3 regions of the Romboutsia hominis genome follow, and region 2 is predicted to be linked to each of the others. Evidence: riboswitches for the same ligand, from Rfam matches in the RefSeq annotation. Region 2 holds a riboswitch; each other region holds the start of a gene.
What was found. Region 2 has a riboswitch for cyclic di-GMP ahead of FRIFI_RS01350 (NPCBM/NEW2 domain-containing protein). Riboswitches for the same ligand answer to the same signal wherever they lie in the genome.
Positions count from the first base shown of each region.

Region 1: linked by a shared signal. The riboswitch ahead of FRIFI_RS12405 (SpaA isopeptide-forming pilin-related protein) and the one ahead of FRIFI_RS01350 (NPCBM/NEW2 domain-containing protein) in region 2 are both predicted to bind cyclic di-GMP.
Region 3: linked by a shared signal. The riboswitch ahead of FRIFI_RS03600 (flagellar basal body protein) and the one ahead of FRIFI_RS01350 (NPCBM/NEW2 domain-containing protein) in region 2 are both predicted to bind cyclic di-GMP.

Region 1 covers NZ_LN650648.1:2,546,259-2,556,956, forward strand. Annotated here, with positions in the region: gene cooS (anaerobic carbon-monoxide dehydrogenase catalytic subunit) at 1-707, opposite strand, end outside; gene FRIFI_RS12400 (bifunctional enoyl-CoA hydratase/phosphate acetyltransferase) at 1,072-1,983, opposite strand; gene FRIFI_RS12405 (SpaA isopeptide-forming pilin-related protein) at 2,120-5,287, opposite strand; cyclic di-GMP riboswitch class II at 5,360-5,443, opposite strand; cyclic di-GMP riboswitch class II at 5,593-5,676, opposite strand; cyclic di-GMP riboswitch class II at 5,826-5,908, opposite strand; gene FRIFI_RS12410 (tetratricopeptide repeat protein) at 6,006-7,148, opposite strand; gene FRIFI_RS12415 (B12-binding domain-containing radical SAM protein) at 7,271-9,028, opposite strand; gene FRIFI_RS12420 (hypothetical protein) at 9,192-9,392, shown strand; gene FRIFI_RS12425 (hypothetical protein) at 9,389-10,345, opposite strand; gene argS (arginine--tRNA ligase) at 10,613-10,698, opposite strand, start outside.
Region 2 covers NZ_LN650648.1:290,306-301,003, reverse strand. Annotated here, with positions in the region: gene FRIFI_RS01360 (HAD family hydrolase) at 1-499, opposite strand, end outside; gene FRIFI_RS01355 (MFS transporter) at 763-2,154, opposite strand; gene FRIFI_RS01350 (NPCBM/NEW2 domain-containing protein) at 3,068-9,463, opposite strand; cyclic di-GMP riboswitch class I at 9,674-9,760, opposite strand; gene FRIFI_RS01345 (SagB/ThcOx family dehydrogenase) at 10,019-10,698, shown strand, end outside.
Region 3 covers NZ_LN650648.1:765,853-776,550, reverse strand. Annotated here, with positions in the region: gene fliI (flagellar protein export ATPase FliI) at 1-1,058, opposite strand, end outside; gene FRIFI_RS03625 (FliH/SctL family protein) at 1,055-1,834, opposite strand; gene fliG (flagellar motor switch protein FliG) at 1,815-2,891, opposite strand; gene fliF (flagellar basal-body MS-ring/collar protein FliF) at 2,908-4,470, opposite strand; gene fliE (flagellar hook-basal body complex protein FliE) at 4,493-4,810, opposite strand; gene flgC (flagellar basal body rod protein FlgC) at 4,826-5,230, opposite strand; gene FRIFI_RS03600 (flagellar basal body protein) at 5,235-5,558, opposite strand; cyclic di-GMP riboswitch class I at 6,012-6,093, opposite strand; gene FRIFI_RS03595 (CDP-glycerol glycerophosphotransferase family protein) at 7,012-8,490, opposite strand; gene FRIFI_RS03590 (class I SAM-dependent methyltransferase) at 8,556-9,080, opposite strand; gene FRIFI_RS03585 (NTP transferase domain-containing protein) at 9,354-10,004, opposite strand; gene FRIFI_RS03580 (HAD-IB family phosphatase) at 9,977-10,579, opposite strand; gene FRIFI_RS03575 (glycosyltransferase) at 10,617-10,698, opposite strand, start outside.

The DNA of each region.
Region 1 (10,698 bases), 780 kb from region 2:
GATTGTCTAACTGTTGGTGTTCCGAATAGTATATCACTGAATATAGTTCCTATCATTGATCCACCCCATCCATCTGATAATGAAGTTCTCATTGATAAGTTTATTAAACTATCTATATCAGCTGTACATCCCATATGAGTTGAGTGCATTATTGTGGCTATTTCTCTATCTATAGCTCTTGGTTCTATTGCGTATCTTTTCCATATTTCTTGTCTTTGCTTTGGAGCACGACTTAAGAAGTTTAATACTCCATGTGGTTTACCAAACTCCATTAAAGCTATATCTGCAACTTCATGAGCTATATCATATATATCTCGATCTTCAGTCTCTACTCCCCATTCTTTAGCTAAATTAACTAATTTAACTTCATCTTTTATAGTGTAGTTTCCATCTCTGCTAGATAAAGATAATGTATGAGCTATACCCCTTGCATGATCAGAGTGAGCTGCAGTCCCCGCTGCAACCATTCTAGCAAAGTTTCTACCTACTATTACATGCTCATCAGCTCCACATAATCCAAGTGGAGTTTTAGGAGTTATTCTACAAGGTCCAGCTGCACATATTCTACAACAAGTTCCTTGAAGACCAAATCCACATTGAGCCTTCATAGAAAGCTTTCTATCATACATAGTTTCTACACCATCTTTTGCAGCCTTATCTAACATAGCTTGACTGTTCAAATCGATAGTCATCATTTTTTTATCCATATTCCTATCCCCTTTTTCCTTGATTTTTAATCCTAGAGGTGATAAAAAATTATGTCCATTGTAAGACTAAAGTTATTGATTCCCTAATTTGATTATATACTAAATTTTGTTAATTTGGTATTCTTTTAAATATTTTTTTAACAAAATTAGTTTGCTCAATATAAGTTATTTTTTTATATAAAATATACTTCTTATATAAAACTTTATATAAGAAGTATATTTTATATTTTCCAAATATTATTTCTTGAAAACTATATATTAATTTAAAATTTTTATTAATTTAAATCATTTTTATTAATTTAAATCATTTTTGTAAAACGTTTACCTATTTATATTATAGTATTGTTTGCATTATTTGTATATATTATTTCATGCTCTTGGCAATAAGCGCTCCATATGCTATAGAATATAACTTAGATTCATGACTATCTGCTCTTGATACCAATACTACTGGGGCTTTTGCTCCCATTATAATTCCTGCTGATTTCGCATTTGCCATATATGTAAATGATTTTCCTATTCCATTTCCAACTTCAATATTTGGAACTAGTAATATATCTGTATCTCCACTTACTTCACTTTTAAATCCTTTTATTTCACTTGATTCTTTTGATATAGCTAAATCAAACGCAAGTGGACCTTCAACTATAACACCTTCTCCAAATTTACCTTCTTTACAAGCTTCTTGTAATAGTCTAGCATCTACTGTAGCTTGCATTTTTGGATTTACTTTTTCTTTTGCTGCTAAACATGCTACCTTTATCTCATCCACACCTAAACATTTTGCCGCTTGTATTGCATTTTTTAGTATTTTTTCTTTTTGTTCATAATCTGGAGATATGTTCATTCCGCCATCTGTTAATATTAAAAGCTTATGGTAGTTTTCAAGTTGATATATCATTACATGACTAAGTAAACTCTCTGTTCTAAGTCCATACTCTTTATTGAGCACTGACTTTAATAGTATTGATGTATCAAGTAATCCCTTCATAACAAAATCAGCTTCTTGTTTAGACACTAACTCTACGGCAATCTTTGCACTTTCTTCTATACTTGGCGAGTCTATTATAGTTATACCTTCTAACTCAAAGTTTATGTCATTTGATATAGACTTTATTTTATCTGCTTGTCCTACTAATATAGGTTGTATAACTTCTTTATTAACTGCATCCTTTATAGCTAATAAAACTTCTCTATCTTCTGCTGCTGCAACTGAAAGTATTACTTTTTCTTCTTGCTTTAGTTTGTCTAACATATCGTGTAAATCTTTTATCATCTCATACTCCCCCTTGTTATATATATTTAAATAATATCACATTTAGTACTAAAATAGTTTTCTAGTAGTATAGTCTAAATATTCTATAAAATTAAAAAAATAGTATTAGCATAATACACTAATACTATTTTTTTATTTACTTTCTCTTGTTTATAAATACAATCCCCACTAAAGCTAATATAACTAATGCAATATATCCTATTATAGATTCTTCTCCTGTTTTAGGAGTATTAGTAGTTTTATCTAATACTTTATTATCATTATTATATTTATGCTCTAATTCCTTTGTCTTGCTATTAGTATTTTTTTCAGACACTTCATCTTTCTCATTTTCAAAAACTAATTTTACATTTTCTTTTTGATTAGGCTTTATCTCAAAATTTTGTACTTCATTTGTTAATGGGTACCCTTCTGATGATTTTGTTTCTACTGCTTTATACTTGCCTGGTTCTAGACTTACTGTAGCTGTTCCGTCTTTTCCAGTTGTTGTTGTTGTCACATTTTTTCCATCTTGTGTTTGGATTTCAAACTCTGTTCCTGGCAACATTTTACTTGGATTGTCTTTATCAACTTCCTTTATTTCTACTTCTCCATTTGTTTTTTCATCTACTACTTTATTATCATTATTATATTTATCTTCTGATTCACTTTGCTTATTATTAGTATCTTTTACAGGCAATTCTTCCCTCTTATTTTCAAAAACTAATTTTATATTTTCTTTTTGATTAGGCTTTATCTCAAAATTTTGTACTTCATTTGTTAATACATATCCTTCTGATGCTTTTGTTTCTACTGCTCTATATTCTCCCGGCTTTAAAGTTGCTCTTGCTATACCGTCTTCTCCAGTTATTATCGTTGTCACCTTTTTCCCATCTTGTGTTTGGATTTCGAACTCTGTCCCTGGTAACACCTTACTTGTATCATCTTTATCTACTTTCTTTATTTCTACTTCTCCACTTGATTTATTCTCTGATTCATTTAACTTATTGTTAATTTTTTCAGTAGGAATTTCTTGCTTCTCATTTTCAAATACTAATTTTGCATCTTCCTTTTGATTAAACTTTATTTCGAAGTTTTGTACTTCATTTGTTAATATATATCCTTTGGATGCTTTTGTTTCTACTGCTTTATACTTTCCTGGCTTTAGACTTGCTCTTGCTATTCCGTCCTTTCCAGTTATTATCGTTGTTACCTTTTGCCCATCTTGTGTTTGTATTTCAAACTCTGTTCCTGGTAACACTTTACTTGTATTATCTTTATCTACTTTCTTTATTTCTACTTCTCCATTTGTTTTCTCATTTGTTATAGTTCCTATATTTTTAACAGTTCCTATATCACTTTTTTCTATAGTAAACTTTATGTCTTTTCCATCTACTGAATATCCCTCTGGAGCTTTTACTTCTTGTAAATAATATGTTCCTACATTATCTACATCTGATTTAATTAATCCATTCTCATCACTAGTTAATTTTCCTATAACTTTCTTATTAGAATCTTTTAGATTAAATATAGCTCCACTAAGCTTACTTTCCTTATTTTCACTATCAACTTTAATAGCTTCAAAAGCATATCCCTTTTTAGTTTCAACTTTATTACTTGGATTACCATTTATTTTAGCTATATTTGATACAGTTGTTCCATCTTTTACATTGCTAAAATCAGTATATATTTTTACTTCTAAATTTTCTTTGTAATTTATTTGTCCCTTATCATTGATAATATTGACTGTATTATTTGCTTTATCTATTTTACTAGAAAAAGCATCTGGAACTTCAACTTTTACGATCTTTACGTTCGGATCTAATTTATCTACTAAATCTATATATCCCTTTTGGAATACACCAAAACTCTCAAAGTTTATAGAATATACAACACTTTGGTCATCATCTTTTTCTAATTTAGTCTTATCAACAGATTTGTGAGCATTTATAGCTCCTGCATTGTATTCATATTTAACCGTATCATCAACACTATTTCTAGTTCCATTGTATGATAACTTTGCAGTATTTGAGTATGAATCTTCAACATTTGTAATCTTCATGTCGTAACAAACAATATAGTAATCATCTACGTTTCCAAAATTTATAGTTAAATTTCCATTATTAGTGTTTATTTTATCTTTAAATTGATCTGTTACCCACTCAAAGCTTTCATCTTTATTGTATTTACCTATACTTATACTGTCCTTTAAAAGTTCCATTCCTTTAGGTGTAAAGTCATTTAAAGTTACATTTTTAAGATTTGACCTATTTTCATTAATATCTATTCTATATCTTACATTTTCGTTCATAGATGCTACATTTTTACCTTCTGAATTTTTAGCAGAGGTATAACTATACTTACTTATAACATCTTTTGCTTCATTTTTTTGTTTTAATATAACAGTACTATTTAACTTACCATCGCTTTTATTAAATACTGCTGTATTCTTATAAGAACTCAAATTTTGAGTAATCTTTGTCTTATAAGTTACAATATATTTATCTTTAATATTTCCAAAGTTTATACTAAGCCTATTAGATGATTTGCTTATATTTAAGCTATCTGTGACATCTGTTTCTGCGCTATCTCTTTCTATTTTAATTACATTTACAGAACTTGGTATAAGCTCCATTCCTTCAGGCATATTATCTGTTAATACTGCATTTGATATATTTGAAAATTTCTCATTAACATATACTCTATATTGTTGAGTTTTTCCTAGTACTGGATAATATATATTTCCTACCGTATTTCCATCTGAATCTACATGGTCATAATTATTTATAGTTTTAAGAATCTGTCTATCTATTATAGGCTCTGTTTCATTAGATGGTTTTATAGCTATTTCTATGCTAGTAACTGGTTTTCCATCAATCCATACCTCTATCTTCTGATTATCTACTTCTTCCGTTTTATCTGCATATGCTGATACATTAACATATCCTCCTATTGCATCATAAACATCATCCCCAAAAGTTGCTACTACTTTATTACCTTCCATTTGTACACTTTTAAAATGCTCTGGGGGGAATTTAAAGCTAAATCTTTCAAGCCAACTAGGCATTTCAAATTCTATAGTATCACCTGGTTTTATACTCCCTGGACCATATTTAGCCTTATACTCTAGTTTAAAATTCAATTTTTCTCCAGGCTCAATCTCTTTTTTATCACATGTTATAGATACTTCTATTGTATCCCCTTGATTATCTGTCTTAACTTCTTCAGCATACGCAAAATGTGTATTAATTAACACATTTATAACCATTAGTACTGACGTAAGTATCGATATTATTTTTTTTCCTAACTTGTATTTATTTTTCAATAAATTTCACCACCCTTTTTAAATCTTTTTATTTTAAAATAAAAAAGACTATTCAAGATAATGATGATTTATTATCTGAATAGTCGGTTGCACTATTAACTCCATATACCTCAAGTGCCCATATACAAGGTATACTTCTTCATTCCTATTTTTAGCTTATATGTATTTATGCCCTTTTAATAATTTTGCTTTGTGTGCATTTATGCTATATAAAATTGTTAGCTTTCATTTAATTTTCATTAATGTCTTATCAATAAACTTTTATTTTAAAATAAAAAAGACTATTCAAGATAATAATGATTTATTATCTGAATAGTCGGTTGCACTATTAACTCCATATACCTCAAGTGCCCATATACAAGGTATACTTCTTCATTCCTATTTTTAGCTTATATGTATTTATGTCCTTTTAATTATTTTAATTTGTTCGCATTTATGCTATATAAAATTGTTAGCTTTCATTTAATTTTCATTAATATCTTATCAATAAACTTGTATCTTAAAATAAAAAAGACTATTCGAATAATATTTAAATATTATCTGAATAGTCGGTTGCACTATTAACTCCATATACCTCAAGTGCCCATATACAAGGTATACTTCTTCGCTCCTAATTTTAACTTTTGAATATAATTATATAATCTCAGTGATTTATTATACCCTTTAATTTAGTTAAAGTCAATTTTAGATTTTTTTATAGTAAATTTTAACTTATTTTTTATCTATATTTATCAAGTTCTCTTAAACATGCCACTGTAATTTCATCTTGTGGATCTAATTCATAAGCTCTTTCTATATAATATATAGCATCATCTATATCACCTTTGTTTAGATATGCCATCCCTAAATTGCATAATATTTCTGGATCTTCTTTTATTTTAGCTGCTTGTTCAAAGTGTTCTATAGCTTTATCTATATTGAACATACTAGCTTCACAAAGGCCTAGTTCAACCATTGTATCTACTTGATGTGGTTTAGTTATAAGTATTTTTTCAAAATATTTCTTAGCTTCTTCAAATTCACCCATATTTTTATAAGCTAATCCTATCATAAATAATAAGTTCCACCAATCAGGATGATCTTGTTCAAGAGGTAATAATTTTTCTAGTCCTTCTTCACATTTTCCTTGGAATACTAAATTATAACCTTCTTCATATTGAACTTTAAAGTCCATCTTTCCTATATTTTCTTGAACCTCTGCCATTAAGTCTGCATCTAACCCTAATTTTTGTGCTTCTTCCCATATAACTCTAGCCTTTAAATATTGACCTTGATTGTAGTAATGGTATCCTAAATGATAGTAAGCTAAAGCAAAGTTTTCATCTAATTGTATAACCATTTCCAACTTTTCTAAGGCTTCTAATAAAAACTTATTCATAGCTTCTTTGTCCATATCTTTTTGATACTGCTTTGCTAGTTCCTGGCAAACTATTGAATAATGATATAATCCATCTATGTCATTTGGATACATACTTATCATAGCTTTTAAGTATATTAACGAATCAGTTATCTCACCAATATCAAAGTATTTTTTAGACATATAGCCCATATATTCTTTTATATTTATATTTACTTTTTTGCTAAAAGCATCTAAAAATTTTCTGTATTCTTCATTATACTTAAATTGGCTATCAATACCCATTATATATATCATAGCATCTGCTATAGACATTGTATTTATCTTATCTTGTGCTGTCTTTTCTTTTATTCCTTTAACTAATACCTCATTTTTTATAGGTACATCTAATCCACCCTTAGGTATAGTGTAACCTTCTAAGTTAAATTCTCCACCATGTTTTATAGTTATAAAAGATAATTCTTCTGTTTTCTTTAATAAATACTTTTCTATTTTAAACTTCATTTTTTCCTCCTTTGTAACTTCACATAATAATTTTTAATCTATTAATGTTTATACCCATTAAAAATTTATGTGATATGTTTTCATAATATATAATACCAATATGTAATAATTAGCATTTAATATTATATGTTAACACTATATGACTTTGACTTTTCAAAAACTTTGTTATCATCATCATAGACAAATAAAATTATATTTTTTATCTCTTTTATATCAGCATGTATATCTTCTTTTAACTTTAATATATCGAATCTAAATGGTTCAAAATGAACATATTTTATTATATGCTTAGCTGGTTTATTTTCAAACTGTGGTATATATTTTAATATGTTATCTTCATTTTGTAAGAACATATGACATCTATTTTTAAAATCTTCTACATCTTCTTTATTGAATATTTGAGGTAAATTTGAAGTTTTACCTAATGATATATAATCATACTTTAATATATCATTAAATAATTCATTTTTATCATTTATCTTATCGTTGTAGAAATCTAATAATATTTTATATAATTGATTCTTACCTTGTGCTACATCAAAATACCCATTTTCATCAAAGTAAGTTGCAAATTCTTCAAAGAATTTAAATGGACTTTGCTCATAATAATTATGTATTATGTATCTCATTGACAATACAAAGTTTTTAGAGTTATAGTATCTTTCTAGTATTTCTTCTATATCTTTTAACTTTATCATTTCGCTATAACTTATATAATCATTATATAATACTTCATATGGTGTATAATCTTTGTATCTATATCCATGTTCTTTTGCAGTATTTCTTATACCAGTTCCTTTTATCATCTTTAAGAACCCTAATTGTATATGCTCTATACCTAAATTAAATACATCATTAAATGAATTTTCAAAGCTTGCATAATCTTCATATGGAAGTCCCGCTATTAAATCTAAATGTTGATGTATATTTCTATACGATGCTACTTTTTTAACTGCATAAGATAATTTTTCAAAATCATCTCTTCTTCCAACTGCATCAAGAGTTTTCTGGTTTGTACTTTGTACTCCTATTTCAAATTGGAATAACCCTTCTTTGCAATCTTTTAAGAAGTTTAATGTTTCCTCATCTAATAAGTGTGCTGTGACTTCAAAATGATATGTTGTATAACCATTGTCATTTTCCATAAGGAAATTCATTATTTCTTGTGCAAACTTCTTGTTAGCATTGAAAGTTCTGTCTATAAACTTTATTTGAGATACCCTTGCATCTATTAATGCCTTTAAATCTTTTTTTACTCTATCTATACTAAAATATCTTAATCCTTCAAGTGTTGAAGATAAGCAGTATTGGCAATTAAAAGGACACCCTCTAGATGTTTCATAGTAAACAATTCTATTTTCATATTCTGCTGGATTTAAATGATCATAAGGACTAGGTATTTCATCTAGATTTTGTAATAATTCCTTAGGTTTAGTTACAACTATCTCATCGTTATTTCTATAAACTATACCTTCTACATCTTCTAAAGATTTTTGTCCTTTTAGATACATTACCAAATCTCTAAAAACTAATTCTCCCTCTCCATAAAGTATATAGTCTACAAATGAGTGCTTTTCCATAAAGCTTTCGCTATCATAAGTTACCTCTGGCCCACCTAGAGCTATCTTTATACTTGGCTTTACTTTCTTTATATTATGGCATAATCTAACTATATCGTTTACGTTCCATATATAAGTTGAAAATAGTATTACATCATAATCATGTTTGTGTATATCTTTTAATATATAATCTAAATCATTATTTATTGTATATTCTTTTAAATCTACTTCTACTAAGTCTTTTACAAACTCTTTTAAATATCTTATTGCTAAATTTGTATGTATAAATTTTGAATTTAACGTTGTTAATAAAATTTTCAATTATTTCACCTCTTTTTTCATTTATGCTATGATTTTCTGTACATTTTAGGTTAAAATACTATATGTAGTATATTATCATTTTTTTCTTTAATAGAAGGTTTTTTAAACCTTTTTGTAGAATAATAGTATCATAATTATATCTAATTTAGAAAGGAAGTTTTTTATGGAATTAATCGATCAAGTATCTATCAATGCCTTATCAAAAAGGGACTTATTGCTTATTATAAAAGCCTTAGAGTATACAAATGAAAATACTGGACTTAATGAATTTATAGATTTAAGAAACAGTATAATAAAAGAACTATGCTTTTTAACTAACACTAGCGAAGAAGATTTTGTTAATTACCTAGAAAATACTAACTAAGATTTTTTAAATTTAAGATTATATATTCCTGATTTAGCTTTGACTCCTATCTCAAGAATATCATTTTTAAAATCTTTTTTTATAATTTCAATTTGATTAAATATCGGATCTATAGTAATTTCCCCTACTTCTAATTTAATTAGGGATCTTGGATCTACACGATTATTATAAATCTTTTTGTTAATTATATATTTTCTTAGTTTAATTACATATTCAGCCATTGATAAGGTGAAGTCTATATTGTTTATATTTAAATTCTCTTCGAAGTTTAGTATAGATAGTATAGATTTTTTTATACTTAATATTCCATTATCACTTATTTCCCTATCTTCAATATATATATCATACAATACATTTAACATATTTATTAATACTTTATCTTCTTCGTATTCATATACTTTTAAATCTATATACTTGTCTATTATTTGTATTGCTTTAATTCGTTCCATTTGAAACTTAACTACTTGAGATTTATCTAATTCCATTGTAAATCCTATAATTTTTTCTTTTGCACTTTGCAATAATTCTTCATATTCTACATTTTTATTTTCTATTAATTTATGGATTATAATATTATAGCAAATAGCACTTAATATATACTCATATGTATTTTCTTCTATTTTAAGAAACCTTATATACTTACTCACTAAATCAATAACAACTTCTTCACTTTTATCTGCGTTTGTGTTTGAAAGTATTACTGGAAGTAATATATTTATTATATTTTTACTACTTAACTTCTCTCCATAAAATTTATAGTATATTAATTCATCTCTTAGTCTATTGCTATCTATATATACATATCTCTGTATTTTATCATCAATAAGACATTTTGTATTTATTATTATTAAATCTTTTAATGATTTGTCATTCATTTCAAATGCTGATATATATGCATTTTTTATATTATTTTCTATTGTAGTATTAGCTATCATACTCTTAACCTTTCTCATATGAAACTCTATATTACTTTATTGTTATCATCTATTATACTTAATATACTTTGCTTTGACTAACCAAAAAAAAGAGACAGTTTTTCACTGCCATTTTAAAACTTAATTATATTTAATAAACTATATAAATTATTACTAATTATATTTTTACATAAATTTAAAATAAATATATTAGAAAATATTATAGTGGTAACTAGAACCAATAGTTTTAGCTACCACTGTATATTATATCTAAATTATAATATTAATTTTTAATCAATATTATAATTACATTCTTTCTGGTGCATGCATACCTAATAACTTAAGAGCATTCTCTATTGTTTGTCTAGTAGCAGCAACTAAAGCAAGTCTTG
Region 2 (10,698 bases):
ATGATACTACTGCAACATCTACTAACTTAGATAATGTTTCTAATCCTTCTTTTACATTTTCAAATGGTTCATCACCCTTTGGTAATTGTTCTATAGATTTGTTTACATTTAAAGACCATTCATATGCCATTTTTAAGGCCTTACTATTAGTCTTTTCTATTTCTCTTTCTAAGGATTTGTTTGATAATTCATTTGTAGTCTCAACCCAATTTACAAGGCTATCAAGGTCATCTATTTCTATACCTTCGTTGCTTATGATTTTAAAGGTTTCAGCTAAACCTTTAAATCTATTTATACCCCTAGTTTTTGTATAAAGATTTATGTCATACCAAAGGTTTAATATATAATCTTCTTTTTCATATAAGTTCCATGTTTTTATCATCTCTGGTGCAAAACATCTTCTATGCTTTATTTCCATAGTATTCATTGCACATCCATCAGAGTCAATACATATTAAAAATTCTTGTGTCTTTTCATACTTATCAAATATATTCGCCATAATATCCTCCATTAGTAAGCAATTATATAGCTCTTTCCTTTATACTAGTATACTAACATACGCAATAATTAAAGGCAATCGTTTTTCAATTCATTTCTACAAAAATTTTGCTTTTTAAAGTTAATAAAAAATAAATTGATAAAATTCTAATACCTAATATAATTTAGCCTATAAACTATAAGCCCTTGTACATACAAGGGCTAATTAAGTATTTATATCTGTTTTGCTTAATTTTCTTATAATTTTATAGTAATTTCCTATATTTATCCCCTTCTAAGTTCTAACTCCTTTGTCATTTCTGCTAATTTAGTTTTTGATAAGTTATACACAAATGTCATAGCTATAGTTGAAATTAAAGCTGATACGAAAGGTAGTATTGTTATTATGTATTTTATCCCTTGAGCAACTTCTGGTGTTTGTGTTGCTACCCCTGCTTTGTATCCAATGAAAGTAAGCGCAAATCCACCTATTCCACCAGCTATAGCTTGACCTAGCTTTCTAACTAAAGAGTAAGATGCATAAACAATACCTTCTTCTCTCTTACCAGTTATATATTCTTGATAATCTATTGCATCACCTACTAATGCCCAAATTAATACATTGAAGAATCCAGTTCCTATAGATGCTATAAAGTTTATAGCCATATACACATATGGACTTTTTATAGGCATTAAGAATAATGCTAAGTTTGCTGCTACAGCAATTAACATAGTTCCTACTGAAAGCTCCTTCTTTCCAAACTTATTAACAAGTGGTGATAAGAATGGTAATATTAAAAATGATGAAATCATTCCAATTACACCACCAAGAGATATTAGTTCTGGTGCTTTAAAATAATCTTTATATAAGTATGGTGTTAAAGCATTAACTGCCATCATAGATGCTAACATACCAAATGAAGCTAACATTAACCCTATTAAAGCTCTATTACTTAGTAAAGTTTTAACTGTTTTTATAAAACTTGACTTTTCTTTTGTTTCTTGAACTTTATGCTTAACACGCTCTGTTGTTAATTTAAATGCCCCAAAATAACATAAATTAGAAAATACTACAAAGACAGCCGAAGCTTTCATAAACCCACCTGCTGTGGCTACACCATCACTAAATACTAATTTAGGTACTATAATCATTATTGCTAAATTTGCAATTAGTGCACCTACTGATCTAAATGTAGATAAAGATGTTCTTTCCACTGGGTCTGTTGTCATTACTGATGCCAATGACCCATAAGGTATGTTTATAGCTGTATAACACATACCAAAACCTATGTAAGTTATATATGCATATACTAACTTTAAGTTATCTGGTATACCAGGTATAGCTGTAAATGTTAAAAATCCCATAATCGTTACAGGCAACGCGGCGTATAATAAGTACGGTCTAAATTTACCATTTTTGCCAACTTTTCTTCTATCTATAAAAGTCCCCATCATTGGATCATTTATTGCATCCCATATTCTAGCAATTACTAACATAGTTCCTACTGCCCCCGCAGTTATTCCTAACACATCTGTATAGAATAGCATTAAATATCCACTTACAAATTGGAAGAATAAGTCATTTCCTAAATCCCCTAACATATATCCTATCTTGTCTTGCAGACCAAAAGGTTTTACTACATCCTGCTTTAGAACTTTTTCTGTTGATATTTCCATTTCCCCACTCCTTAGAACATATTATTATTCTTTTTTCCTTATGATATTTCAAATTTTTCACTTTATTTTATACTAGTATACCAACTTCCCCCCAAAGTTAAAATATCGTTTTCTTAATTATTGATGATTGCTAAGCGCAATTTAGTATATAATCTGAAATATCTGATTTGGACTTAGTCATTATCCATATAATTTCCTTTGTTATTTTTTTATCTATCCAAGCCCTTCTTCTTTATACTAGTATACTAACACACTTTTTGTTTTCTTAGCAACCGTTTTCTAGAAATTTATCAATTTTTGTCATTAATTTTTAATTTAAATATTTTATAGCACTCTGATATTAATTATTTATTTAATTATTCACCCCATATATTCAAAGCAACCCCCTTAATGTGGTGTGCCTTTTTCATAAAACTATTTGAAAATAAATTTCTAATAATTTCTTCATTTTTTTCGGTTATAAAAATTTAAATACTTCCCATTTGCTAGTATTTCATCAGTAGTATTTAAAGTAAGCAAATCTAGAGCAATTTGATGACAATTATGAAATACAACTACCTTTTCACCACCATAGAGTGCATTATAAAGTTCTGATAAAAATAAATTATCTGCATCTTTTTAAAGTTTATATTTTGAAATATTTATTGAATATGCTCCTTTTTCTTTTATTATTTTTTGATCTTTTAAAATTTAGTTATTAATTTTACTTATACGTGTCTACCAAAACTCTTAGGTCGCGTTATAAATATAGTATTGTTTACATTGTATCTTTTTCTATATTCAAATGGTCTTTTAAAAACAATTACTAGCTTAGATAAATCAATATGTTTAATAAAATATAAAAAAATCACTGCCTATTAAAAATAAGCAGTGATTTTTCTATAGTTAAAAAAGTAATATTTTGAATACTTTTTTAATTTATATTGAATAAATATATCATTATGCCATCAAAATCTTCGTCTTCAAATAATACATGAACACCATATAAACCTTTAGGTAAACCTTCTATACTTATAACAGACTCATCTTTAGCATCTTGTTCTATTACTGTATTACCATCTTTATCTACAAGTTTAACAGTTTTAGCTACATTTTTTCCTTCTCTGTTATATGCTTTAGAGTCAACTACAACTTTACCATTAGATGGAGTTAATTCTCCTACTGCAATAATTTGCTCTTTTGCATCTAATGTTTTAAGTTTTTTTAGATTTGCTAATGGTCTTAAATCTTTAACTTCATTATAGCTCATTTCTAGAGTCTCTAAGTTTCTAGCATGCTCTATACCTGTTAAATCGACAACACCAGATAACCTTAAAGTAGTTAAACTACGCATATCACCTAAAGTTATATTTCCGGTTTTTCCCAATTGATTTTGTATAGATTTAACTAAATATTTATCTGGAATATTAACAACTTCCTGTAGATTTATTTCTATTAAACCTTTTACATTATCTTGAAGTTCTTTTGTCATAGCGTCTATAGATTCTTGATTTGGTTTCTCTTCTGTTAATAATGCTTCAGCTTTAGCTATACTGTCTGCTAAAACTTGATAACTTTTGTCTGTATAATTATCCTTATCCAACTTCTTAGCTTCTTCTAATGCAGTAGTTAATTCTTCAGTATAAACTCTTTCAGTATTAACATAATGTAACTTAGCATCTCCCCAAGTAGCATGATCAGAACCTATTCCGTTTCCACCATCTTTAGCTATTAGTTTAAGTTCTTTAGCTCCTGCTAAGTCTACATCCACAAACTTTTGTGAATCTCTAGAATTCATTAAACCACTATCATAAACTTTTTCACCATCTACATACACTTCAAATTGTACACTACCTACTGAACCATACATAGCACGGTCTACTCCTACAAATGCACTAAATAAGTCTACATTTTTATCTGTTAAATCATATACTATTGTAGAGTTTGCATGAGTCCCAATTCCTTTATCATATACAACCTCTTGACCATCTTCTCCAGTAAGTTTTAACTTATTTCCACTTACTGCGTTGTCTTTCCTAACACTTTGCCAGCCTGAATTTGCAGACTTCCAATCAAAGTCACTCAAGTATTTAAAGTCTTCCATGTTTATTACATTTATAACTCTACTCTTCTCTACCTTATTGCCGTCTTTATCTGTTACACTATAAGTTATAGTATAGTTACCAACTCTATTAAAGTTAACTTTGTCTTGTCCAGTCACGACTACATTACCAGTTATGTCACCGTCTTCGGCATCTGTAGCTTTGTAAGTTCCAACTATGTCTTCTAAAGTTTGACCAACTTTAACAGTTTGAGACTTAGGTATAGTTAACTCAGGTTTAGCATTATTAGTTGTTAATTTAGGTTCTACAAATATACCGTGGTCTGAAGTATTTCCGTTTCCACCATTGTTAACTTCTAATCTAAGTTCTTTAACTCCTTTTACAGGAACATTTATATACTGCATATTATCCTCATGCTTTAATACTTTAGTTGTTGCTAAAGTCTTTCCATCGCCTACAATCTTGAAAGTTATACTTGAATTATTTTGAGCTTCTAAGTTCATGTCTACTCCAACTTTAACCTCAAAGTTATCATAGTTATGCTCACCTAAATCATAAACAACATTTCCGTTAGCATGTAATCTTATTCCCTTATCGTAGTCTTTAATCTCTCCTAAAATTCTTCCCTTTATAGAGTTATTACGTGATGGTTTACCCCAATCGGTATGTTCACTCTTCCACTCACTATCTGATAAGTAATCATATTTACTAACAACATTAACGTTCATTGTTTCTTTAGAAATTGCATCATTATCAGTTACCTCATAAGTTACTGTGTAGTTACCCTTCTTAGTAGTATCCACATCACTTGTGACCTTAATGTCTTTCAATTTATTACCATTGTAATCAGTTGCCTTAACATAATCTAAAGCATTGAAATTTTCACCTAAAGCTAATGTCAACCCTCCGACTGTTTCTAATATAGGTTGATGTGCCTTAACGCCTACACCTTCAGAAGGATTTAATTGAGTATCGTAAGCAACTACTTTATACTCGTGATTAGTACCTGGATTTATGTTAGTGTCAATGAAAGTATCTTTAGTAGTAAATCCTATCACTTTACCATCCCTAATTATCTCATATCCAAGAAGACTATTAGCATTGGTTTTATCTATTGATATATCTAATTTAACAGAAGTCTCTTGTGTCTTAACTTTAACTTTACAATCTACCTCGTTATTGAAACCTTCACCTTTGTTCAGATACTTATTATCATTTATATACCATAACTTCTTATCTGGCTTTTTGTACTGAGCCATATGCTTAGCAGTCTCTTCATTAACGTAGAAACCATGTCTAGCAAAATGTTCTTTTAAGTCTAATTGAAGAACATCTGATGCAACAACTGCCCAAGCTTCATGCTTGTTATTCCAGTCACCACCACCTATGTTTCTCTCTCTAAATTGTTGCTCAAAACGAGGCCAGAATGTATTATCATATAGTTGTAATTGCCATAATGGTGCCATATGAGTTAATGAACTAGTGTCACTTGCAGGGTACCACTCATTGTTAGAATAATCTTCTTTACTTACTTTAGGGAATATTTTACTCTCCCATAAGTTTTGTTGAGATATCTTACTAGCTTCACCTTTAATCATTTGGAAATGAAGAGGTAAAATATTATTAGTTATCTCAGGCATTGCTCTATTATTTGTATCAAGGTTGTGTCCTAATTCATGCATGAATCCCCAGCCAGTGTCAACGTTTAGAGCTCCACCTTGTTGTCCTTGGTTGTATCCAGTTATACCGTTTCCTGCATTCATGAATACTCCACCACTTAAGTTCTTAAGCATAGTTACATATCTAAAGTTGAAGTCCGAATGTATATCTTTAGAACCATCAAATCCCCAGAACTTCATTGCTTCCTTTATTACTTCGTCAGATCTATCTGCTGTATAACTAGGTACTTTATTATTTTCTGTATACCAATCTAAAGCATACGTTGCTCTAACGTTTACTAAAGCTTTATCTCCTAATACTTCGAATACATCAGGTAGTTTAGGATCTTTCTTTAACTTCTCAGTATATTCACGTAACTCATTTATTACCTGTTCATCATTATCTACACCTTTTACGAATTGAGGATAACTTACACCACCTATTATTCTTATCTTAGGCTTTCTTGCTTGTTGCTCTGGAGTATAAGGATTTGAAGCATATAATACTCCTGCTTTAGCAGTCCCTGGTCTTATATCATTTACTTCGACCTCAGGTATTGTAATTTCGTTCTTACCTCTAGTTAATCTTATATCTGCTAAACCGTTATGTCTACTATCCATTTGTTTAAATACTAAGTTAGGTACTGGGTCGCCTGGTTCTGTATCAACATACACAGTTATCTTTTCACCTGACTTAACTGCTAAACCTGTAGGTTGCCAATCTCTGAAATTCCATACCTTTCTCTTTTGACTTTCCTTTATAGCGTCTCCTCTGCTTTCTAATTCATAAACATGACCTTTATTCTTATCAGGAGATTTAATTAAATCTTTAGCCATGTCTATACTTTCCATAAGTTCTACTTTTAATGGGTGTGTTTTAACTTCTTTCTCTAAAGCTTCAATAGCTTCTAATGAATTGAATTCTGGGTTTAACTCATTCTTTAATTCATTTGTAAATAAGTTATTAACTTTATCTGAAACTATATCTCTCTTAAAGAACATTATTTCGTTTAGTGTAGCCCAGTTTTGGTTACTTTTAACCCACTTTAATTTCATTCTCTTAAATGTTGTAGGTTTGAATTTAGCTTCAACTAAACCAGAAGTACTGTCTGCTCTACCTGTAGCCACTAATTGGAAGTTATCACCTTTAGTAGCGTTAGAACCATATATCTCGAATTCCTCTAAAAATCCTTTTCTATCTGACTGTCTAGCACCATAAGCTATTCTGTCTACAGTTATAGGTTGTTTGAATTCTATAGTTACTTCATTAGACCATTCTTTATCGTTTCCTCTATTAGTCTCCCAGTAAGTGTCTACATTACCATCAACCGCGTTATTTATATGCTGTTGTAGATATTGCCCTGCATTATTACTTATACTCTTTATATTCTCGTAAGGTATTCTAAATTGTTTTACATACTCCGCATTATCCAGATGATTAAACTTCTTACTTGTAGCAACAGAACTCTCTACCTTGCCTTGTTCTATTAGAACTCTTGCATTGTATAAGTCCTCTTTAAAGTCTTCAAAGAATGGGTGTGTACTACATTCGTTCTCTAAAGCTTTTAATTTATCAACTGTATCAAACTCTTCACTTACTTTAGACATAGTATCATCAGTGAATAACCTTTGTATTTTATCTAGAGTTTGGTCTTGTTTATATAATCCGAACTCTGACGCTAAAGCCCAACCTTCATATCCTTGCTTATAAACAAACTTAACTCTTCTAGCTTGAGTTGGATTAAACTTTATAGATATAGAGTCTCCAGTTCTTGAAGCACTACCACTAGTTACTTTAGTAAATGTGTCTCCTTCACTAGTCTTAGAAGTATAGATATCGAACTTCTCTGCGAAACCTCTATCTCTCGGAGAATAATATACTATTCTATCTAAAGTTCTTATTTGGTCTAAAGTCATTATAACTTCGTTTGTATGAGTTTCGCTATTTCTAGCATCAGAATGCCAATTAGTGTTAGGATCACCATCTATAGCTTTATCTATAGTTTGATTTGACCAATGTCTACCGTTAGTAGTTATATTCTTTATATGACTATTATCTATCTTATAAGTCTTATCATACTCTGCTAACTCTGGAGTTCCAAAAGCTTTAAACTTCGAAACTTTAGCATCTGCATAAGTTACCTCGTTACCTTCTAATACAAGTTTAGCATCATCTAAATCTTCTTTGAACTTACTGTATAAAGGATGTGCCTTCGCTTCATTCTCTAAAGCAGTAAGTTTCTCTAAAGTCCCAAAATCAGGGTTTACTGTATTCTTATTACTGTCTGTAAATAGTTTATCCATTTTCTCTGATAAAGCATCTTCTTTATAGAACCTAGCTTCTGATATGAATGGTCTATTTTCATGGCACTCTTTAAATACAAACTTCAGTCTCTTAAAGTTTGTTGGGTTAAATTTAAATTGCATGAAGTCTTTAGTAACTTCTGCAGTACCGCTAGAAACTAATTTGAATGTATCCCCTTGAGAAGTTTCTGAAGCATATATTTCATACTTAGTAGGAAATCCTTTTTGATTTCCGCTTCTAGGTAATAATGCTATTCTATCAAGTTGTTCTATTTCATCAAAAGTGAATACCACTTCATTAGTGAAACCATTACCATTGCTTCTGTTTGTTTCCCAATGTGTATTAGGGTCACCATCATACATATATTCTATTTTTGTTGTAGAGTAAGTTCCACCATTTACTTGTGTATTAACGATGTGGTCTTTACCTAACATAAACTTGTCATCATAAGCTTTTTGGTTTTCAGTTCCATACCCTAATAACTTAGATACTTTAGTTTCAATAAAGTTAACCTCTTTGTTCTCTAGAACAAGTCTTGCATTATCTATATATTCTTTAAAGCTATCGCGGAATGGATGTCCTTCAGTTTCTTTCTCTAAAGTGTTTAATGCTTCAGGAGTTGCAAACTCTTTACTTACTTCATTCATGTTTGCATTAGTAAATAATCTTTCCATCTTATCTAGAATTCTATCCTCTTTATAGAACCAAAACTCTGCGGCACTTGCCCACTCGTCATGTGCTTCTACGAATTTGAATTTAACTCTCTTTGCTCTTACAGTATCAAATTTAAATTCAACCATTCCACCTGTAACTTTACTTCCTTCTATTTTTCCTGCTAGTTTAAAATCTTCACCTATTTCACTCTCTGAAACATATATCTCTGCACTAGTAGGATATCCTTTACCTTTAGCCCCGTCTTGTCTTGTAGCATAAGCTAATCTATTTATCTCGGCTATATCTTTAAACTCCACAATTACTTCATTTTTAAATTCATTTGTATTTCTAGTGTATGTTTCCCAATGTGTATTAAGTTTTCCATCTATAGCATTTTCTATCTTAGTTCCTGGGTAACTTCTTCCATTGTTTGTTATAGACTGTATCTCAACTCTATAAAGTTCATTATACTTAGCGAAGTTAGGATTGTTCTTAATTTTAAAATCACTAACTGTCATACTTTTAGAAACTTGTTCCTCTATCGCTAATGCTTTTTCCTTTATTACTTCGTTAGCAAAAACATTTAAAGCAGGTGTGCTGTTTGTTGCTATAACAGATATGGCCAATATTGATGCTATCTTTTTCTTCATAATATTCTCCCTCTTATATTATATGAATTTACAATAACTAAATATTTTACCCCAAATTTCAAAATATAGTCTTGCTATAGAGCTATAGTTGTTTTTATTAAATAAAAAACTACCCTTTATAAAGGGTAGTTGCCATCTAAAGTAAACATTATAAAACAATCTTACAATTATATCATAAGATAACTCTATAAAAACAAAGAATATCAATTCTTTGGCAACTGGCTGGCATAGTCTAATTTTACCTTAGCCCCTTTAGCTTTGCGTCGCTAGATTTCTCTAGGTTTGCTAATATGTAATTTTTAGTCATCTATATTAATTATACATAATTTTTTATAAATTAAAATAGTTTTTTTTAATTTAAAATAATTTTAATATATTTTTGAATATATTCTATTAAAGCAAATATTAATTATTACTACACAAAAATATTTATTAATTTTTATCTGTAATTAAGCTTCTGATATGAAATTTTTACCATTTAGGCTTTTTCCACTTATATTTATATATATGGTATAATAAGTGTAAAAATTTATACATTTTAATAAGGAGACATCTATGGATAAAATTGCACAAAACAGAGAATTTTTCAAAGCTGATTTTGAAATACTAAAACAGATAAAAACGGATAAACAAAAAGGAATACCCGCTCCTTCTTTCCAAAAAGAATATGATTCAAATTCTAATTTAATAGAGTTACCTCCTGTAAGCAAAGACATTTTAGTTAAACCTAACGTACTAGATTGTATAAATGATAGAAGAAGTATAAGAAAATATAGTGATGAAAAAATAAATTTATCTGAACTTTCGTATTTACTATGGGCTACTCAAGGAATCCAAACTGTAAAAGATAAATTTAGTGCCTTAAGAACTGTACCTTCTGCTGGTTGCACTCACCCATTTGAAACATATTTAATAATAAATAATGTTGATGGTTTAAAGAGTGGAGTTTACAGATATTTACCTTTAGAACATAAACTTTTATTTATAAAGACTTTAAGCAATATAGATGATGAAATAGATAAAGCAACTCCAAACCAACCTTTTGTTCAAGGTTTCGTATCTAAAAGTGCCGTTGTGTTTGCTTGGAGTTGTATTCCATATAGAAGTGAACATAGATTTAGTATAACTGCTCATAAGAAAATACTTATAGATATTGGACATGTTTGCCAGAATCTTTACATAGCATCAGAATCTCTTAATTACGGGACTTGTGCTATCGGAATATATGATCAGGA
Region 3 (10,698 bases), 480 kb from region 2:
ACACTGTTTAATATATCTATAGCTGGATAATGATTTTTATGTGCTAATTGCCTAGATAAAACAATGTGTCCATCTAGTATTCCTCTTACAGTATCTGCTATTGGTTCATTAAAATCGTCTCCATCAACTAAAACAGTATAAAAAGCTGTTATAGATCCTTTTTCAGACATTCCTGTCCTTTCCATAAGCTTTGGTAACATAGCAAATACGGAAGGAGTATATCCTTTTTGTGCTGGCGGTTCTCCTATAGCTAATCCAACTTCTCTTTGAGCCATAGCAAATCTTGTTACAGAATCCATCATTAATATTACTTTTTTACCTTTATCTCTAAAGTACTCGGCAATAGATGTAGCTGTTAGTGCTCCCTTTAATCTTACTAAAGGTGATTTATCTGATGTAGCACAAACAACTACCGACTTCTTCATGCCTTCTTCACCTAAATCTCTCTCAATGAAGTCTAAAACTTCCCTTCCTCTTTCTCCAATAAGGGCTATAACATTTACATCTGCTTCTGCCGTTCTTGCCATCATTCCTAAAGTTGTACTTTTACCAACTCCACTACCTGCAAATATTCCTATTCTCTGTCCTTCTCCACAAGTTAAAAATCCATCTATTGCTCTTATTCCTGTTGGCATTATATTTGTTATTCGAGGTCTTCTCATTGGATCTGGTGGTTCATTAAATAAACTATATCTCTCACCTTGTAAAATCATATTTTCATCTATTGGATTCCCTATGCCATCAAGTACTTTTCCTAAAAGTTCATCACTACATTTAACACTAAGTGGTACTCCTTGTGCAATTACTTTGCAACCAGGTCCAATTCCTGTTAACTCACCAAGAGGCATAAGTATTACATCTCCATCTCTAAAACCTACAACTTCACAATTTATAGGGGTATTTAAATTATTGTATACAGAGCATAACTCACCTACAAATCCTTTTATACCTTCGACTTCTATTGTAAGACCTATAACTTTTTTTACTTTTCCTTCAGATATAACAGTAGGCATATCCTTTATCCTACTAAGTATTCTTTCAAAATCTATGTCTATCATAATAGCTCCTCTTTAACCTTATCTATTACAGCATCTACACCTACTATTATTCTTCCTTTTATATTCTCTATAATAGCATTTCCAATATCTATAGATTCATCTTCTAAAACGAATACGTCGCCTTTAAGTTTATTACATTCTTTTAAACTTAATATTTCATTATTTAAGCTATCTTTATATAAAGGATTTACTTTTATCACTATATTTTCCTTAAGTTCATACTCTTCAATTATCTTAGTTAATAAAGTATTCATAGATGATTCTGATTTGAATTCATCCCTTAGAACTTGTTGAGCTATACTTATACTAATTTTTAGTATTTCTTCTTTATTTAGATTCATATACTCAGCTACTTTATCCTTGGCTTGTATCAATAATTTACTGGCATTATTTACAATTTCTTCAGACTCTTTTTTTGCCTTTTCTATATTTTCTTCATATGATTCTTTGTATCCATCTTCATATCCGTTTTTAAGGCCTTGATTGTATCCTTCTTCATAAGCTTTTTTTTCTATATTTTCTCTTTCTAACTTGCTTTCTTCAATTATCTGACTTGCCTCAGCTTTAGCTTTGTCTATAATGTCATCATATTCTTTTTGAGCTTCTTGTAACTTAATATTTATTTCTTCTTTTTTTTCGCTTAATTTTTTTTCTAAGTCTTCTCTAAGCTTTCTTTCTTCTTCACTTTCAATTTGAGAGAGGTTATTTATTGTTTTTACGCCTTTTAAATTAACATTTTTAGCCTTTATTATGTTACTACATGATAAACTCATCATCTGATCCTCTTGTTAAAGTTATTTCACCCATATCTTCAAGTCGTCTTATAACATTAACTATATTTTGTTGTGCTTCCTCTACTTGAGATATTTTTATTTTTCCTAATAAATCAATTTCCTCTTTAAGAGCTTGTGATGCCCTTTGAGATTGATTTCTAAATATGACATTTGATACTTCCTTAGATGCTCCCTTAAGAGCAAATGCAATATCTTTAACATTAACCTCTTTAAGAATTCTCTGAATAGTAGAATTTTCAAGCCTTACAATGTCGTCAAATATAAACATATTGGCCTTTATATCCTCAGCTAATTCATTGTTTCTTTCTTCTATGTAACTTATAATACTTTTTTCTGTTTTTCTATCTACATTACCAAGTATTTCAACCAAGCTATCAACACCACCAGAACTTTCCATTTCTCTTTGTCCAAGTTTTGATAATTTCATTTCTACAGCTTCATCAATGGCCTTTATTACACTTGGTGATACTGATGATGTTGATCCTATTTTTAGTGAAACTTCATTTTTAATCTTAGGTGGTAACTCACTTAATATCAAAGCTGCTTTGTCTGATTGTATGTGAGATAAGATTATAGCTATAGTTTGTGTACTTTCACCTTGTATACATGCTAATATCTGCTCTGGTTCAGCTTTTCTCGCTGCCATAAACAGTTTTGTATAAGCATCATATCTAATTCCTTCTATTAATTTATTAGCTCTTTGGTTTCCTAAAGCTCCATTAAGCAGTGATTTTGCATAGTCTATACCACCTTTTAACACAAATTCTTTTCCTTTATTTAGTTCTATAAATTCTTGGAGAATTTCTCTTCTTTCTCTTGCGTTGACAGTGTGTATATTAGCTATTTCTACACCGATTCTTTGTATTTTCTTATCAGATAGATTTTTAACTATATCCGCTGAAACGTCAGTCCCTAATGTCATTAAGAGTACTGCTGCCTTTCTAGCACCAGTAACTCTTCTCACTTTAGGTATATCACCTAAATCAAATGCATTTCCTGATTTAGTACTCTCTACTGATTTAGTAACTTCATTTTCCAAAACAAACTACCACCCTTTACTCATTTAACCAATTATTTATTAATTCTGTAACTTCTTCTATATTTTCTGAAGCGTATATCTTAACTTCTTCCTCTAAAGTCATATTATCTTCATCATCTTCTAAATTGTGTAGCCTATGTTTTTCCATTTCTTCTAGCTTTTGATTTATCATATCTATTTCATTAGATTCATCTATTTCATCAATTTCTTTAGATTTATTCTTTTTCTTAATAACAAATATAGCTATAAGTGCTATTACTATAACTAGTAATAATCCGGCTACTATATATCCTGTTGTTTTTAATAACTTAGCCACTTCATCTTCATCACCTAATGCATTTTTTAGATTCTTTTTAGCATTTGCTTCAAAGTCCATAGCAACAACTACTACATCATCGCCTCTATTTTTTTCTACACCAATGGTATTAGATACCATATCTTTAACGTCTTTAATATCTCCCGCATCTAATTTGCCATCTATAGCAACCGAAGCAGTTATTCTATTTAATTCACCTTGAGCCTTAACAGTTTTAATTTCTGTCTTTCCTACTTCATACTTTATATCTTCACTTTTACTTTCAGTAGTTCCATCATTTACATTGCCTTTATTATTCATATTGTTATCAACAGTACCACCTGTATTTACTGGCTCTGTAGATTTATTTTCACTTTTTGACTCACTTACTATAACCTTGTTAGGATCTATTATCGTTTGAGTTTTTTCATTAGTGTCAAAATTCAAATCAGCATTAACAGTTGCTCTTACTTTTCCCTCTCCAAATATAGGTTCAAGTAATCTAACTATATCTCTTTCTAATCCTTTATCTAGATCTCTTTCTGCCTTAGTTGCAATATCAATCCCATTAGAATTATCGCTAGAATTTGATTTTCCATTTTCATCAAATATTCCTTCTGATAATAAGACCATATTTTGGTTGATTACCTCAACATTTTGTTTCGGTATATTTGGTGTACTTGCGGATACTAAAGATATTATAGATTTAACTTGTTCTTGACTTAATTGTTCTCCTACATTTAAATCTACATAAACGGCTGCTTTTCCAGGTATGCTCTCTTTAGCAAATACAGATTCTTCACCTTCTGTTATATGAACTCTTGCATCTTGTACTTGCGGAAAAGTTTTTATAGTTTTTTCTAGTTCACCTTGAATCATTCTTTGTTTTTTTACCTCAAATTCTTCATCTGTAAGACCTAACGATGATCCTTCATCCATAAGTTCAAATCCTTTAGAACCATTTGAAACTTTTCCAGATAGTTCAAGTCTTAACTTATCTACCTGATCTTTAGGTACATATATACTATCGCCCTCTATTTTCGTTTCAATTTTTTCTTTTTCTAGTTCTTTAGTTATAACAGATGCATCATTTGAATCTAAACCCGAGAAAAGAACATCATATTTATTATCATTTTTATACTTAATTCCAAATATTATAGCTAATATAATTGCAATCACTCCAACTATAATGGCTATTTTCTTTTCTTTTCTCATTTCCTTAAATTTTTCTTTTCTTGTTTTTATAAAATCTTTTATTTTTTCTATTATCTCTTTAAAATTCATCTATCTGCTCCTTATTAAGGAATTACAATTGCACTCTATTAATTTCTTGGTAAGCATCATATAACTTATTTCTAATCTCAATCATAAGTTGCACTGACATTTGAGATTCTTGTGCTGATAGCATAACATCATGCATAGAAACATCTTCACCTTTTATAAGCGCTTCTATCTTTTCATTTGAATTTATAATACTATCATTTACCTTACCTATAGCATTCTTTATAACATCTTCAAATTGCTTGTCTGGCTTTTCATTTCCTTTAACTTTATATGTAGTCTTATTATTAATAGCATTAGAGAATATATCAGAATTAATATTTATATTGCTTATTCCTGTCATTTAACCACCTACTTTCTATCTACCTATCTCTAAAGCTTTAGATATCATATTTTTTTGAGCATTTAAAGTATCTACATTAGATTCGTAAGCTCTCGATGCACTTATAAGATCTGACATTTCAGCTAATAAATCTACATTTGGATATTCTACATATCCATCTTTGTCTGCATCAGGATGATTTGGTTCATATATTTTTCTGAGAGGAGATTTATCTTCTTCAATCTTTTTTGTTTTAACACCTAACATCCCTAATTTTTCATCATAATTTTCTTCAAAGCTAGCTACTTTTCTCCTATATGCTCCTCCATTTTTAGTTCTTGTAGTCTGCATATTAGCAACATTCGAAGATATTATATCCATTCTCATACGTTCTGCTGTCAGACCACTTGCACTAATTCTCATACCACTAAAAACACTCATTTATTTACCTCCCAGATATTATACTTTTTGTCATAGCGATTTTTATATTTGTAAGACTTACTAACGCATTATATTCTAATGTCGTAGCTGCTTGATTAACCTTCTCATGTTCAATATCAACGTTATTACCATCTTCTCTGACCACAGATTCCTTATCAACCTTTAACTTTATACTAGGAATTTCTAGTTTATTCTTTAAAGTATCTTCGAAACTAACATACTTTCTTTTATACCCTGGAGTATTTATGTTAGCAATATTTTCTGCAATGGCATTACTCCTTAAATGTGTAGCATCTAATCCCATTTTCATTAAATTATAGATTTCCATATTACTCTCCTCCATTAATTTTATAAATCAAAAAACCACTCTATAAAGAGTAATTTTGTATACTACATAGCATACTATCATTGCTAGAATTTGATTATTTTAGATATAAAATTAAATCAATATATTTATTATTCGTTTTCTTATATTTAATTTTCTTATCATTTTAATTGTAAACTTTTACTTATTTTTTTCTATATAATTTATACTATTACATAATTTTTCCTATAATAAAAAATGTAAGATACATAATGAACTTTGATAATATAATTGAATTATTAGATTTATTAAAATATTATTTCTTCAAAAAAAAATAACTCTAAAGAGAGTTATATAATATCAGCGTCGATAAATAGAGATGCATAATTTGGACACAAACAATCAAAATAATTTATATATTATTCATAATTCTCCAAAATTATAAACCTTATATATCGAAAACAAAAACACACAGTTTTTTGCAACTGGCTAGCATAGTTTCTACTTTAGCTCCTATAGTTTTGCGTCACTAGATTTCTCTAGCTTGCCTATTTTGTTTTTCGTTGTTTTTCGTTCTTTTTTTACACTTTTCGACATTTTTTTCCATACACTAAATATTATAGTATAATTACCATTTAATCAAGTTTTTATTTGTATTTTCTTACTATTTTTTTTCAAACTAATATTAAAAATACATTTAAACTTATTTGTTAAATCACAAAGTGTAATTTTATTTTATATTATATTTTATATTGTATTTTATATTATACGGCTGATATAATTAGAACTTTATATTTTTTATTAAAATAATACAAATTATGTATTAGACAATAAATTCTACATCACTAAAAATTTTTAACTTAAACATCCTTATTCAGATTAATTCATAAATATTATAAATTTAGATAATATTCCTATTTTTTTCAATTATGACTGTAATTTTATTTATAAATTCAAAATATTAAAACCAGAAAATTAAATACATTTATATCTATATTAGTTCCTAAAGATATTTTTGATATAAATATTGATTTAACACTCAATTATATTAATAAAATTTCTTATGATACTTATCTACCTTATTAATAAATCAAAGCTTATTATACTAACAAAATGTATAGTAAAGTTAGTTTTTACTTAGATAAATTTTATAACATTTGCAATATTAAAATTTATTCTTTCTTTAAAGAAAATTTAATATTGTGTTCATATAATATTATAAAAATTCATGATTTTGAAAAATGATTAAAGACTTTAGTAGTAATTTAACTACTTTTAATTTAGATTTATTTTATGAACTTATCGGGATATGTATAAAACTATTAATTATTATAAATACTCTTATAGTTAAAATTATATACCTGTTTTAATTAATACTTAATATTTTTAATAATAAAATACAAAAAGTCTTGTAAAAATAGTTACTTAATATAATAAGTTATTCATGACTTTTTGTATTTAATATCATTGTGAAATTTTAAAAATAATTATTTTCAATACACTGCTTTATATGTTTGTGAACTTGTTCTCCACAACTACCATCAATATTTGAAAGAACAGTATTTAGTGCATTAATTCTATTATCTTTTTTGTAATCTTTTTTATTGACTACTAAATCTATAAATTTATCTACAGTCATTTCATCTTCACCAACTATATAATTAGAAAATATATCAAATACTTTTTCATGATAGTATTCTCTGTTTAATTCTATGTCATATATTAAAACAGGTTTTCCTGTAGCCATATATTCAATTAATACAGAAGACCTATCTGTTATTAGTGCATCAGATATTTGAAAAGCTTCGTAATAACTAGGTGAATTATCAATAATTATATTTTCTGTATTTTTTGCTGAGCTTAATAACTCTTTATATCTTTTATAGCATTCTGGGGCTCTTGATTTAACATATGACAGCTCCAGTGGGTGAGGTCTATATATTAATCCATAGTTTAAATCATTTCTAATTTTATTAAAGACTTCTTCAACTTCATCTAATACTTTATCTCTTCCATTTATAACTTTCATTAAGTTTGTAGTCCATAAAAATACCTTTTTACCTTTAAATTTATTTTTATAATAGTCATTTGTAGTATTTGATTTTAGACTACTAACTAAAGCATCAAATTTAGGTGACCCAAGAGGCAATAATTTCTCTCTAGCTACCCCACTATATTCTGCAATGTCTGCAAATGCATGAGATTGTACAACAACTTTATCAAATTCTCTTGTTCCTATAAATGAGTAAAAATCTTTATAAAATGAAATTGGATAAGTACCTAATATTCCATAAGTAACATATACTAGCATATCTGTATATTTTTTTAAATTATAAGAAAAATAGTTGCTATCTACTCTAGTAGCATTATTATATTCATCATATTGATTGTGTATATATATAACATCTGGACTAATTTTTTCTAAATCAAATGTTTTATAATCAGTAATAGGTACATATTTAGGCAACATATCACCTTCATATGTAAATATAGCGTCCATATTCCCATTTCTATTATAAATTAACTTATAATATGGAATTGGTACTACATAACAATTACAATTTTCATCTTCTTTAGCTTCTTTCCAAATACTTTCAAGGCTATTCCACATAGATGCATTGTATGGCATAAAAACAATATTATATTTTTCCTTAATATTTTTATTTATAATATCTATCATATCATTTATCATATTAATAATTTCTTGGCAATCATAAAGTGTATCTGTATCTTTTGTTTTATTTAAATCTTTTAATTTTTCTAATATACTATTTGATAGATTATAAAGTCTACCGTCACATTTTTTAGCATTTTCAAAGCTATTTTTAACTGTATTAATAGCTTGTATACAAATTTCAGACATAAACTCATAGTCTGTATTTAAATTTTTAATTATATAAGAAATCCCTTCTATTGAGGTTTTTAAAATTTCTATTATTCTTTGTTTTTCATTCATTTTTAATCACACTACTTTCTATAAATCCAAGATTTAAATTGTAACTTTAGTTATAAGTTTATTGTTTAACCTCTATTTAAAATAAAATAGTGTCTCTCAGTTTCTTTGTATTGTTTTTTATCAGTTAGAAACATTTCATTTTCTATAATCTTAAATCCATTATTTATAAGAACTTTAAAAACATCTATGTATTCATCAATTGTTCTATATATAACATTATATTCACTATTTAATTCATTAGAGTAAAAATCACCTAGGGTTAATCTTTCTTTTGTAGCAATTGGTGATGCTATATATATCATAGCCTCTTTATCTAAGACTTTAAGTAAATTTTCAAAGCATATGTTAAATTCTTCATCATTTATATACATTATAAGACCTGCTAAAATTACTTTATTAAACGGGGCATTACTTTTTACAACCTCATTATCATATATATTTATAAAATCACATATTTGAAAATCATAACTATTATTACAACCTATTCTTTTTCTCGCTATATTAAGTAAATCTTCTGCAAAATCAGTACCTAAATAGTATTTACTATTTAATACTATCATTTCTGCTAATCTTCCTACTCCACAACCTATATCTAAAACTTTAGAATTTTTATCTATTTTTAATTTAGGTATTATAACCTCTTTTTCATACTCATCTAATAATTTTGCATATTCAGAATCATTATCGTTACATTTTACAGTTTTATAAGGATTATCTTCTGTGTACTTTTCTGCTCTTTTATCCCAAAATAGTTTTACACTTTTTTATTTATATTTATGTTTTCTTTATATACCCTTGTATTTTTTTTCGTCATCCCATTTCTCCTAGTTAAGGTTTGATTATAAATTCATATTTAACCGATTTTATTTGTATCCATTTTTATACCAATCTAAAGCTTTTTTATATTCATTCATATTATCTATTTCCTTTAAATTTACATGAACTACTTTTAAAGGTAAATTAGGTGTTATCATTTTATATACATGGTCATTTCCGCTATTAAGTTTATGTGCATATATTTTAAACAACCCAGTCCATTCATACTTTCCATGTTGTCTTGAAAAACTAACTGCATGTTCAGTTCCATCTATAAATTCAGTATCTATATATACTGGTTCATTAGTATATGGAGAACAAACACCTATTGCTTCTTCATCATCTTCTAATATAAATCTTTCGAGGTCTTCAGGTTTAAATAATACATCTCCATCTAATGATATAATCATCTCATTAGAATGTTTTTTCCCTAGTGATAAACTAGCAGCAGTTTTTGTATTAGTATAATCATGATTAAACACAAAAGTAATATCTTTTCTATATGAACAAACTACGTCAATAACTTCTTGGGCTTGATATCCTACAACAATTCTTATATCATCAAACTTGTCTAAACATTCTAATTGTCTTATTATTAATGGTTTTCCATCAATATCAATTAATGATTTATTAGTATTTAGACCTAATCTAGTTCCCATTCCTGCGCAACTTATAATAATCGTTTTAGAAACTGACATAATTTCTCCTCCTCATAAAACGCATAGTCACAAACATTTAATACACTCGGAGCTATTGGTCTAACAGCACCAAATCCAATTCCTATATCAGCATACTCTATCATTTTTGAGTCATTACTTCCATCTCCAATAGCTACTACTGGTCCATCTATTTCTTTTATTATATCTTCCTTTTTTATAACATTTACAACTGATTTAATATATTGACCATCCGTTAAAGCCTTTGATGAATAATATATATCATTTAAACCTAACATATCCATGAGTTCACAAATCCAGATATCTAGATTACCAGTTATTATAATACATCTATCTATATTCTCTAAAATAAATTTAATTAATTCTTCATTTAATGTTATATTTTTAACTATATTACGTACTTTTTTTATAGGTATCTCTTTTAATATTTCAATTCGTTTTAGAAAACTTTCTTCAAAAGACAACTTACCTAACATAGTATCTTCTGTTATTTTGCTAATACTTTCATGACATCCAATATACTTTGCCATTTCAGGAAGTATTTCCTGTTTTGTTAATGTTGAATCTAGGTCAAATACAAATTTATATTTACTCAAATTTGAGCCTCCTCTTATGACATAATTTTTGTATATTTTAATTTATAATCATAATTTTTTCTTTTGATTCTAGAACTATGTTTTCGTCTTCACAGTTTTTTACTATTAATTCAAAATAT